Regions from separate parts of the Paenibacillus sp. 37 genome, predicted to be linked through region 1. Evidence: predicted binding sites of a transcription regulator. Region 1 holds the regulator's gene; each other region holds the start of a gene.
The links. Region 1 encodes Rex, which represses fermentation and respiration genes when NADH is low (regulators of the CRP and FNR family bind a similar motif). Its sites were predicted from a motif close to TTGTGAAATATTTCACAA; they were not measured.
Positions count from the first base shown of each region.

Region 2: nadA (quinolinate synthase NadA) is a predicted target of Rex. The motif match lies at 1,626-1,643, and genes of this name have one in related genera.
Region 3: F0220_RS28495 (cytochrome ubiquinol oxidase subunit I) is a predicted target of Rex. The motif match lies at 1,649-1,666, and genes of this name have one in related genera.

Region 1 covers NZ_CP043761.1:4,441,121-4,444,385, reverse strand. Annotated here, with positions in the region: gene dinG (ATP-dependent DNA helicase DinG) at 1-1,360, shown strand, start outside; gene F0220_RS18945 (redox-sensing transcriptional repressor Rex) at 1,574-2,227, shown strand; gene F0220_RS18940 (amidohydrolase) at 2,214-3,265, shown strand, end outside.
Region 2 covers NZ_CP043761.1:64,417-67,681, reverse strand. Annotated here, with positions in the region: gene nadB (L-aspartate oxidase) at 1-581, opposite strand, end outside; gene nadA (quinolinate synthase NadA) at 617-1,555, opposite strand; gene ftsH (ATP-dependent zinc metalloprotease FtsH) at 1,854-3,265, opposite strand, start outside.
Region 3 covers NZ_CP043761.1:6,650,786-6,654,050, reverse strand. Annotated here, with positions in the region: gene F0220_RS28505 (glycosyltransferase) at 1-31, opposite strand, end outside; gene F0220_RS28500 (tetratricopeptide repeat protein) at 28-1,320, opposite strand; gene F0220_RS28495 (cytochrome ubiquinol oxidase subunit I) at 1,788-3,203, shown strand; gene cydB (cytochrome d ubiquinol oxidase subunit II) at 3,148-3,265, shown strand, end outside.

The DNA.
Region 1 (3,265 bases):
CAGTCGTAATGGACAGCTGCCTATGCTTCGTTCGCAGTTATCCGGGCATGAAAATTCGGTGCAATGGGGCTCCATGGTGGATCAGATGTTCCCGCTCGCTCTTGAAGTTAAGGAGCTGTGGGATCGTATGAGTGATGCCTTGTTCGGTCTGTTGCCTGAACGAAGTGATGCTTCACCGGGAGAGACGGGGCAATTTTCCCTGCGTCTGAAAGCTTCTCAGAAACCTGCAAAATGGCAGGAGTTGCAGGATCTGGAGAACCAGATCTATGTGACTCTGGGCGATTTGGTTCGCAAAGGGGACAAATTGCTGCTTGAAGTGAAAGAGGATCAGGATGATTATCAATCGGATAGTCTGATTACGGACATTACAGGATTGCTGAAAGATCTGACCACATTGAAGGAGAATCTGCGTTTCTTCATGCGTATGGATGATGCCAAAACGGTGTACTGGATGGAAGCCAGCGGTCAATTCCGCAGCAAATCTCTCCAGCTGTATGCTGTACCTGTAGATGTCAGTGCACAACTTAAGGATTTATTTTTTGATAAAAAGAAAAGTGTTGTGCTTACATCGGCTACGCTTTCGGTAGATAAATCATTCCAGTTCATGATTGAACAGCTTGGCTTGCAGGAAGCTTCCGAGAATAATCGGTTGTTAACGTCGATGCTGCCATCACCTTTCAACTATCGCGATCAGGCACTTCTGGTGATTCCGCGTGATTTCCCGAGTGTGAAGGGCAGTGTGGGTGATGCGCACTTTGTCAATATGCTGGTGCAATCACTTGCAGAGACGGCAATTGCCACGCGTGGACGCATGATGGTTCTGTTTACTTCATACAAGATGTTGCGACAGGTCTATGATCCGCTGAAGGAGGCGCTATCTGGTAACGACATCTCGTTGCTTGGGCAAGGCGTTGACAGTGGAAGTCGTTCCAAATTGACTCGCAGGTTCCAAGATGCCAAAGCTACGGTACTTCTGGGTACAAGCAGCTTCTGGGAGGGTGTAGATATCCCGGGAGAGGCGCTAACCTGTCTCGCTATTGTGCGACTGCCTTTCCAGCCACCGAATCATCCGTTGGTGGAAGCCAAGAGTGAGCTGCTTCAGGAACAGAAGAAAAATCCGTTCATGAAACTGTCCGTGCCGCAAGCGGTCATTCGTTTCAAGCAGGGATTTGGCCGGTTGGTGCGTACAGCGAAAGACAGAGGAATTGTCATTGTTTATGATACACGGGTGATTGAAGCGTACTATGGTAAATTCTTTTTATATTCTTTGCCTGGTCCCAAAATGGAGCACATGCTCACGGAGCAGATGGTTCCACGAATTACCGAGTGGTTGGAAAAACCTGTTAATGAACAAGAATAATGGTTGTTTTGTTCGTTATATCATTGCATGACACTATCGTTTGGCGTTAAACTTTATTAGATATTTCCGTATCCGATTAAAGCAGTTGCACGTAAGAACTTATAACCTAAATTACAAGGAGCATTCTGTATACAACGTCTATCTTTGAATTTATACAGAATGCTCATCTTTTCATCTATTATTTTATCGTGGCCTTGGTAAGGGGGAGCAAGAATGAAATCGGATAAAATTTCGGAAGCGGTGGTACGACGTCTGCCTGTATACTTGCGTTATTTGAACGAGTTGCATCAGCGTGAGGTGGCTACTGTTTCTTCTCAAGAGCTTGGACAGAGGCTGGATCTGAATCCGGCCCAAATTCGTAAAGACCTGGCTTACTTCGGTGATTTTGGTCGTAAAGGGATCGGGTATGATGTATCCTATTTGATCGAGAAAATTCGTCACATTCTCAAAATCGATCAGCAAATTAATGTAGCTCTGGTAGGAGCGGGTAATCTCGGTCAAGCCTTGTCCAACTACAATGCATATCTGAAAGACAACATGAAGATTGTTGCTGTATTTGATGCATATGGACCGAAGATTGGTAGTCAAATTAACAGTTTGACGGTAAAACCAATGAATGAATTGACGGAAGCGGTTAAAACAGAAAACATCCGCATCGGAATTATCACGGTTCCGGATACGGAAGCCCAAAATGTAGCCGATCAGCTTATTGAATCCGGAATCGAAGCGATTCTTAATTTTGCACCAACCATTCTAAAAACACCGCCGCATATCCGCATTCACCATGCTGACTTTACAACGGATCTGCTTAGTTTGGCCTATTACTTGGAGACTGGAAAGGACGACGAGGAAGATGACAACAAATAGATGGGTAATTCACAACGGCAAATTTGCCGTTAATGAAGGCGGCACAACATGGAACGTGGTTCAAGGATACATGGTTGTTGAGGATGACAAGATTGTGCATATTGGTGAGACATTGCCGGATGGAGACAAAAATTGTACCAAAGTGGATGGAAAAGGACTGTTCTTCCTGCCGGGTCTGATCAATACGCATGGTCATGCAGCAATGTCGTTGCTCAGAGGGCACGGAGACGATCTTGCGTTGCAAGTATGGTTGCAGGAAAAAATGTGGCCGATGGAAGCGAAAATGACTTCACAAGACGTATATTGGGGAACTTCGCTATCGGTGCTTGAAATGTTGAAAGGCGGAACTACAGCTTTCCTGGACATGTACGATCACATGGATCAAGTTGCCAAAGTTGTGGAGCAATCCGGCGTTAGAGCAGCACTGGCACGTGGTGTAATCGGGCTGTGCTCGGAAGAAGAGCAACTGCGGAAACTGGAGGAGTCGGCAGCGTTTGCACGTGAGTGGAATGGACAGGCAGATGGTCGCATTACAACTGTAATCTCGCCACACGCCCCATATACATGCCCTCCTGACTACATAGAGAAGCTTGTGCAGGTCGCGAACGACCTGAACCTTCCTCTCCATACACATATGTCTGAAACGCTTCGTGAAGTGGAGCAGAACGTGGCTGATTATGGACTGCGTCCTGTGGCACATCTGGAGAAACTGGGCTTTTTCTCACGTCCATCCCTGGTTGCACATGCGGTGCATCTGAATGACGAAGAGATTGAGATTCTGGCCCGTCATGATGTGGCTGTATCCCATAACCCGGGAAGTAACCTGAAACTTGCTTCCGGTGTTGCGCGGGTACCAGCGTTACTGAAAGCAGGAGTTACCGTGTCACTCGGAACAGACGGACCGGCAAGCAACAACAACCTGGATATGTTCGAGGAAATGAGACTGGCTGCATTGATCCACAAAGGTGTATCTGGTGACCCGACGGCTGTGCCAGCAGGCGAAGCGTTACTCCTCGGAACGTCATACGGTGCCAAATC
Region 2 (3,265 bases), 2.7 Mb from region 1:
AACACTTGGGATCCGTCATCCTTCTGAACCAGAGCGCCAATGCATTCCCCTCGATCTCGATCTGTAATCAGGTCAACAACAAAATGCTCATCCCATACTTCAATCCCGGGATGTTCATTCACTTCAACAGCAAGCGCACGTACAATCTCATATCCTGTTGCATCTCCGTTGGCATGCAAAATACGGCGGTGGCTATGCGCACCTTCCTGCGTCAACGCCAACTCGCCGTTCTCCAGATCAAATAAAGTACCCAAACGAATCAGTTCCTTCACTCCGTCCGGACCCTCATTCACCAATACCTCTACCGCTTCGGAGCGGCATAAGCCCGCTCCTGCTACAAGTGTGTCCTGCAAGTGGTAAGCAGGTGAATCATCCTCAGCAATAACCGCAGCGATGCCTCCCTGCGCATATCTGGTGTTACTTTCAAGTAAAGACTTCTTCGTGATCATTAATACACGTTGTTGTTCACTTGCCTTAATGGCGGTAAACAAACCAGCAATTCCTGAGCCTATAACCAGTACATCCGTCTCTACCATGGGTAGCGCAGACAGATCAAAATCAACTAAATATTGCGGTATCATGTTATTCACCTGTCTTGGAGCAAGAGTAGCGCATCCTACTTTACCAACAACATGCGCTCTAGTGATTCTCTGGCTTTGTCGGCAACGGCCGGTGGCACGTAGATTTGCGGCTTCATCGTTTCCAGGCATTTCACCAGTTTCTTCAAGTTGTTCACCTTCATGTTGGGACATACGAGGAACTTGGTAGCAAAGTGGAACTGTTTATCCGGACTATCCAGACGAAGCTGATATCCTGTACCATCTTCGGTACCTACGATAAATTCCTTCGCTGATGAATTTTTGCAATACTCCAGAATAGCTGTTGTGCTGCCTACAAAATCACCCATCTCTACAACCTCAGGGCGACACTCTGGATGGACAACAAACTCTGCATTTGGATGCTTGGCTCTCATCTCCACCACATCTTTGACTGTGAGCATATCGTGAGTGTTGCAGTAACCTTCCCAGATAATCATTTTCTTGTCTGTATGCTGCTGCACATAATGTCCCAGGTTTTTATCCGGTACCCAGATAATTTCGTCGGAATCCACCGATTGAATAACCCGGACTGCGTTCGCCGATGTACAACAGATGTCAGTCTCTGCTTTGATCTCAGCCGAGGAATTGATATACGTAACTACCTTGGCATTAGGATGTTGTGCTTTCAATTTGCGTAGTCCATCCACATTCACCATATCTGCCATTGGGCAGCCCGCACGTTCGTCCGGGATAATAACTGTTTTATTTGGCGCCAGAATTTTAGCGCTTTCACCCATAAAATGAACACCACAGAAAACGATCACATCCGCATCTGTCTGTGCTGCCTTCTGGGCTAACAGAAATGAATCTCCACGGAAGTCGGCAACCTCCTGTACTTCGTCACGTTGATAATAATGGGCAAGAATAATGGCATTTCGTTCCTTCTTCAACACCATAAGCCGCTCACGCAGCTCGCGGTTCATCTCAGCCTTGCGCTCTAAAGCCAGAGCTTCCACCTGTGATCCTCTCCTTTATCGGGACAGCGTCATGCGCTGTTTCGTGGGCTAACCTAGTCGTTATCTTCGCTTGAGAAACGAATCACAAGCGGTTTAACAACTAATTTACACAACGTTCACGACTCTGTCAATAAATGAAAAAGGCCCGGAACAGCGCTGTAACCACCTGTTTGCTAACTGGTTCGCCATCTAACTCCCGTTTATCTTTATCTATCCTCTTTTAAAATAATGGATAAAAAAAGAGAGCCTCGAGGGCTCTCTTGATTTCACCTGCTATCATAGCCAGATGTATTGTGCATTAAGACGTTGGCTTAGTTCCGCCATCATCCGGGTTATTGTTATTACCCTTTTCCAGATTCGGAGCTTCGTTTGGAATATCTCCGGCTGGTGGCTCAGGCGTTTCATCTTTACCTTGAATACGAACACGCACATCACCGATGGTGTCGATGATTGGCTCTCCGCCTTCAGTTGGTGTGCCTTCACCATCATTGTCATTCTCTGCTTTTGGAGTCAAAGAACCTGTTTCGATCAATTGCTTGATCTGATCCATTTCCAAAGTCTCTACCTCAAGCAAAGTTTGAGCGATCAGGTGCATCTCTTTTGAATGTTTAACAAGCAAGTCCTTACACTTCTCATAACAGTCATTGATAAAGCGTTGCATTTCCTGATCAATCTCGTAAGCAATGGAATCCGAGTAATTCTGTTCATGACCGATATCCCGACCAAGGAATACCTGTCCTTGTGAACTTCCGAATTGCATAGGTCCCAATTTCTCACTCATACCGTATTCCATAACCATGCTGCGAACAATACCTGTCGCTTGCTGGAAGTCACTGTATGCACCAGTCCCAATTTCTCCGATGAACAATTCTTCAGCTACACGACCCCCGAGAAGTCCGGTTACTTTATCCAGCAATTCCTGCTTGGTAACCAGCATACGGTCTTCTTTTGGCAACATGATTACATATCCACCCGCACGTCCGCGCGGAATAATGGTCACTTTATGTACCATATCAGCATGTTCGAGGAAGTATCCTACAATGGTATGACCTGCTTCGTGATAAGCAACGATTCGTTTCTCGCGATCACTGATGACACGACTTTTCTTCTCCGTACCAACGATGACACGGTCAATCGCTTCGTCAACTTCCTTCATGGAAATATCTTTACGGTTACGACGCGCTGCAAGCAATGCCGCTTCGTTCAAGAGATTCTCCAAATCCGCACCAGAGAAACCTGTTGTACGCTTCGCGATGATATCCATCTTCACATCTTTGGTCAGTGGTTTATTACGGGAATGTACTTTCAGGACAGCTTCACGACCTCTTACGTCAGGGCGGTCAACCGTAATTTGACGGTCAAAACGTCCAGGACGCAGCAAGGCAGGGTCCAAAATATCTGCACGGTTCGTTGCGGCTATGATGATAATACCTTCGTTAACTCCGAATCCGTCCATCTCAACGAGCAACTGGTTGAGTGTCTGTTCACGTTCATCGTGACCACCACCGAGACCAGCACCACGCTGACGTCCTACAGCATCAATCTCATCGATAAAGATGATACATGGGGCATTTTTCTTCGCATTTTCAAACAAATCACGTACACGTGATGCACCGACACCGACAAACATTTCCACGAAGTCGGAACCTGAAATAGTGAAGAATGGTACACCCGCTTCACCGGCTACGGCACGAGCGAGCAATGTTTTAC
Region 3 (3,265 bases), 2.2 Mb from region 1:
GTTGTCTACGCTTCTTCGGGTCCAGCATCATGGCACCTCCCCAAGCAATTGCTGTACAGCATGGTCCAACAGCTCCAGCTCGACAATCCGGGCCAGCGCATCTTCATCCTCCAGTGCTGTCTCAAGGAAATGTCGGACTGCCCCGTGTCGTTCCCCTCGCAGTGCCAGCGCACTGCCGGATAATTGCTGATAGTCCCGGCGACTGGCATCATCCTGAATATCGACTGCATGCACCAGCGCCAGTGCCTCTTCCACGCGTCCAGTCTCCTGGTAGATGCGGAATTTCCAATGTCTCGCGGTTTCTCCGCCAAGTTCGTCAAGGATACGCAGGGCATTTCCGTAATCATCGTTCATACGCAGTACTTCCGCTCGTACAAGTTGATCTTCTCCCGCCTCAAGCCAGCGACATAACTGTTCATAATGATGCCGTTCTTGTTCATCGGCTGCACTAATTCCATACACCCGCAGGGCGTCCTCCAACTGTCCGGCCCGGGCATGAATGGCAGACAGGAATCTATAGTGGGAGACTACACAGTCACCGCGACCATTCAATACCGCATGGGAGAATGCCTCTTGAAGTGAATTGATAGACCGCGGATCTTCAAGCAAGTACTCATAGGCTGCCAGCAAAAAGGATATCGTCTCATGTGCACCTGCTTTGGCTCGGAGCTGTCGGTAGAAGTCGGCACGTACACTGCATTGAAGCAGGGTGACGCTATCCGGAGTGCCTGACAGGATCTGCCGCAGCGCATGCAGGAAGAACAGTTCGTAGTCCCGGAGAGGGACTTCGAGATCATCTTTTTGCATCGTACCTGCAGGTGCAGGGTCTTCACCGCCCAGCCAGATGGCACGTACGCCTTGGAAAAGCAGCTTCATATAACGTGTTTCGGAGGATGTGCCGACCAGATCGGCGATGCCGACCAGTTTGGAAATACTACTCTCCCATAGCGGAGATTCTGCTTCGTTTCCAGCAGGCTCAGGGAGCAGGGCAATACATAGCTCAGGCTCCAGCGAAGCCGTAGCTATTAGCCAGTAGGGATGGGCGACTACGGCTACGGTGCGAGGTTTCAGCAATAGCTGCTCGGCTTCAGGGAGGGAGATGACGGTAATGGCTGGAGGTACATCTTCTGTTTGCGTCAGGCTGCTGACGTAGTAGACCTCTCCCTCGATCGACAGCAGTGCAGCAATATCGGGATAGGGAAAGGATGACCAGCCCCCTTTGCGAGGGAAGAGAACATATCGGACCGGGGACTGTGTTGTACTGGCCTTATTCAGGCTGACTTCGGAGTCTTCACCTGGTAATGGCGCAGGTTTTTCCATGAATCGTTCACCTCACCTTGACTGTAATATGGCGCGTCATTCGTTCTGCATGTACTTCATGCTTTCACTTCATATGTAAAGCCCTCACGGTACTTCGCATGATATGCCTGAGACTAACATATGGGCATTCCGTCCCAAACATGAGTATCTTCCATGAATAGATGAAGTAGGCAAGCCATTATAGAGCTTCCCTAAGCTCCAATCCTCCATTTTGGCTTCATTCCACGTTCTCGATACTGAAAAAAAGATATTTGAATTCGCACTACAATAGGCTGATTTTTATCTTTTGTGTGACCAGGATCACTTTTTTTTGCTCTGGAGACGGAGATTGTGATAATTATCACATGTATAAAATAGGGAATCTGGCACAATACGTTCATCAACGTATTTGGCGGACAGACAGCGAAGGTGCAGCTTCAATGCCAGATACGCATACTGCGAAGTGAACAGAAAGAAGGGGTAACGGTATGGATCCGATTATGTTATCGCGTATCCAATATGCACTTACAACGATTTTCCATTTCTTTTTTGTCCCGCTATCCATCGGTCTTGTACTGTTGGTTGCAATCATGGAGACGTTGTACGTTGTTAAGGGTAAGGAAATCTACAAAACGATGGCGAAGTTCTGGGGCAAGCTGTTCCTGATTAACTTTGCCGTCGGGGTAGTCACAGGTATTTTGCAAGAGTTTCAGTTCGGTATGAACTGGTCCGAGTACTCCCGATTTGTCGGGGACGTGTTCGGTGCGCCACTGGCTATTGAAGCGCTACTGGCGTTTTTTATGGAGTCTACATTTATTGGTTTGTGGATATTTGGATGGGATCGTTTGTCCAAAAAAGTGCACCTGGCCTGCATCTGGCTGGTGTTTGTCGGCACATTCCTGTCCGCGCTGTGGATTCTGGCAGCCAATTCATTTATGCAGCATCCGGTCGGGTTTGAGATTAACAACGGCCGAGCCGAGATGAATGATTTCTTTGCACTCATCACGAATGGTCAGTTGCTCGTCGAGTTCCCACATACGATTTTTGGGGCATTGATGACAGGGGCCTTTGTTGTAACCGGGATCAGTGCCTACAAATTAATGAAGAAGCAGGATGTGGAGATCTTCCGCAAATCGTTTAATATCGCGATCATTATCGCGCTTGTTTCTTCATTTGGTGTAGCTTTCTCTGGACACTTCCAGGCTCAATATCTCGTGGAGACACAGCCGATGAAGATGGCAGCCAGTGAAGGCACATGGACAACGACAGAAGATCCGGCACCATGGACGGTGGTCGCTTTTATCGATCCGGATAAACAGGAGAGTACGGGTGAGATCAAAATCCCTGGATTGCTCAGTTACCTGTCCTACAGCAAGTTCTCCGGTAGTGTCAAAGGCATGAAGGAACTGAATGCTGAGTATCAGCAGACGTATGGACCGGGGGACTACATCCCGCCGGTACGGACAACGTTCTGGAGTTTCCGTATTATGATCGCAGCGGGTGGTTTGATGATTGTGCTGGCTCTGTACGGTACGTTTCTGGCTGTGCGCAAGAAGCTGGAGGTCGCTGGAAAGTGGTTTATGCGTCTGATGGTATTTGCCATCTCCCTGCCGTTTATCGCCAATACATCAGGTTGGATCATGACCGAGGTTGGAAGACAGCCATGGACGGTATTTGGTTATATGACCACCGAGGCCGGGGTCTCACCGAACGTATCCGCAGGAATGATCCTGTTCTCCACGATTGCGTTCACAGCCGCGTATACGGTTCTTGGTATCGTGATGGTATACCTGTTCGTACGTGAGATCAAGGCAGGACCATTTGCGGTCGATAAGCCAGAAGATCACGATGAATCGGCCGATCCGTTCGGCGTGGATGGAGGTTATTCCGTTGTCACTAAGTGAGTTGTGGTTTTTGCTGATTGCCGTATTGTTTGTTGGTTTCTTCTTTTTGGAAGGTTTTGATT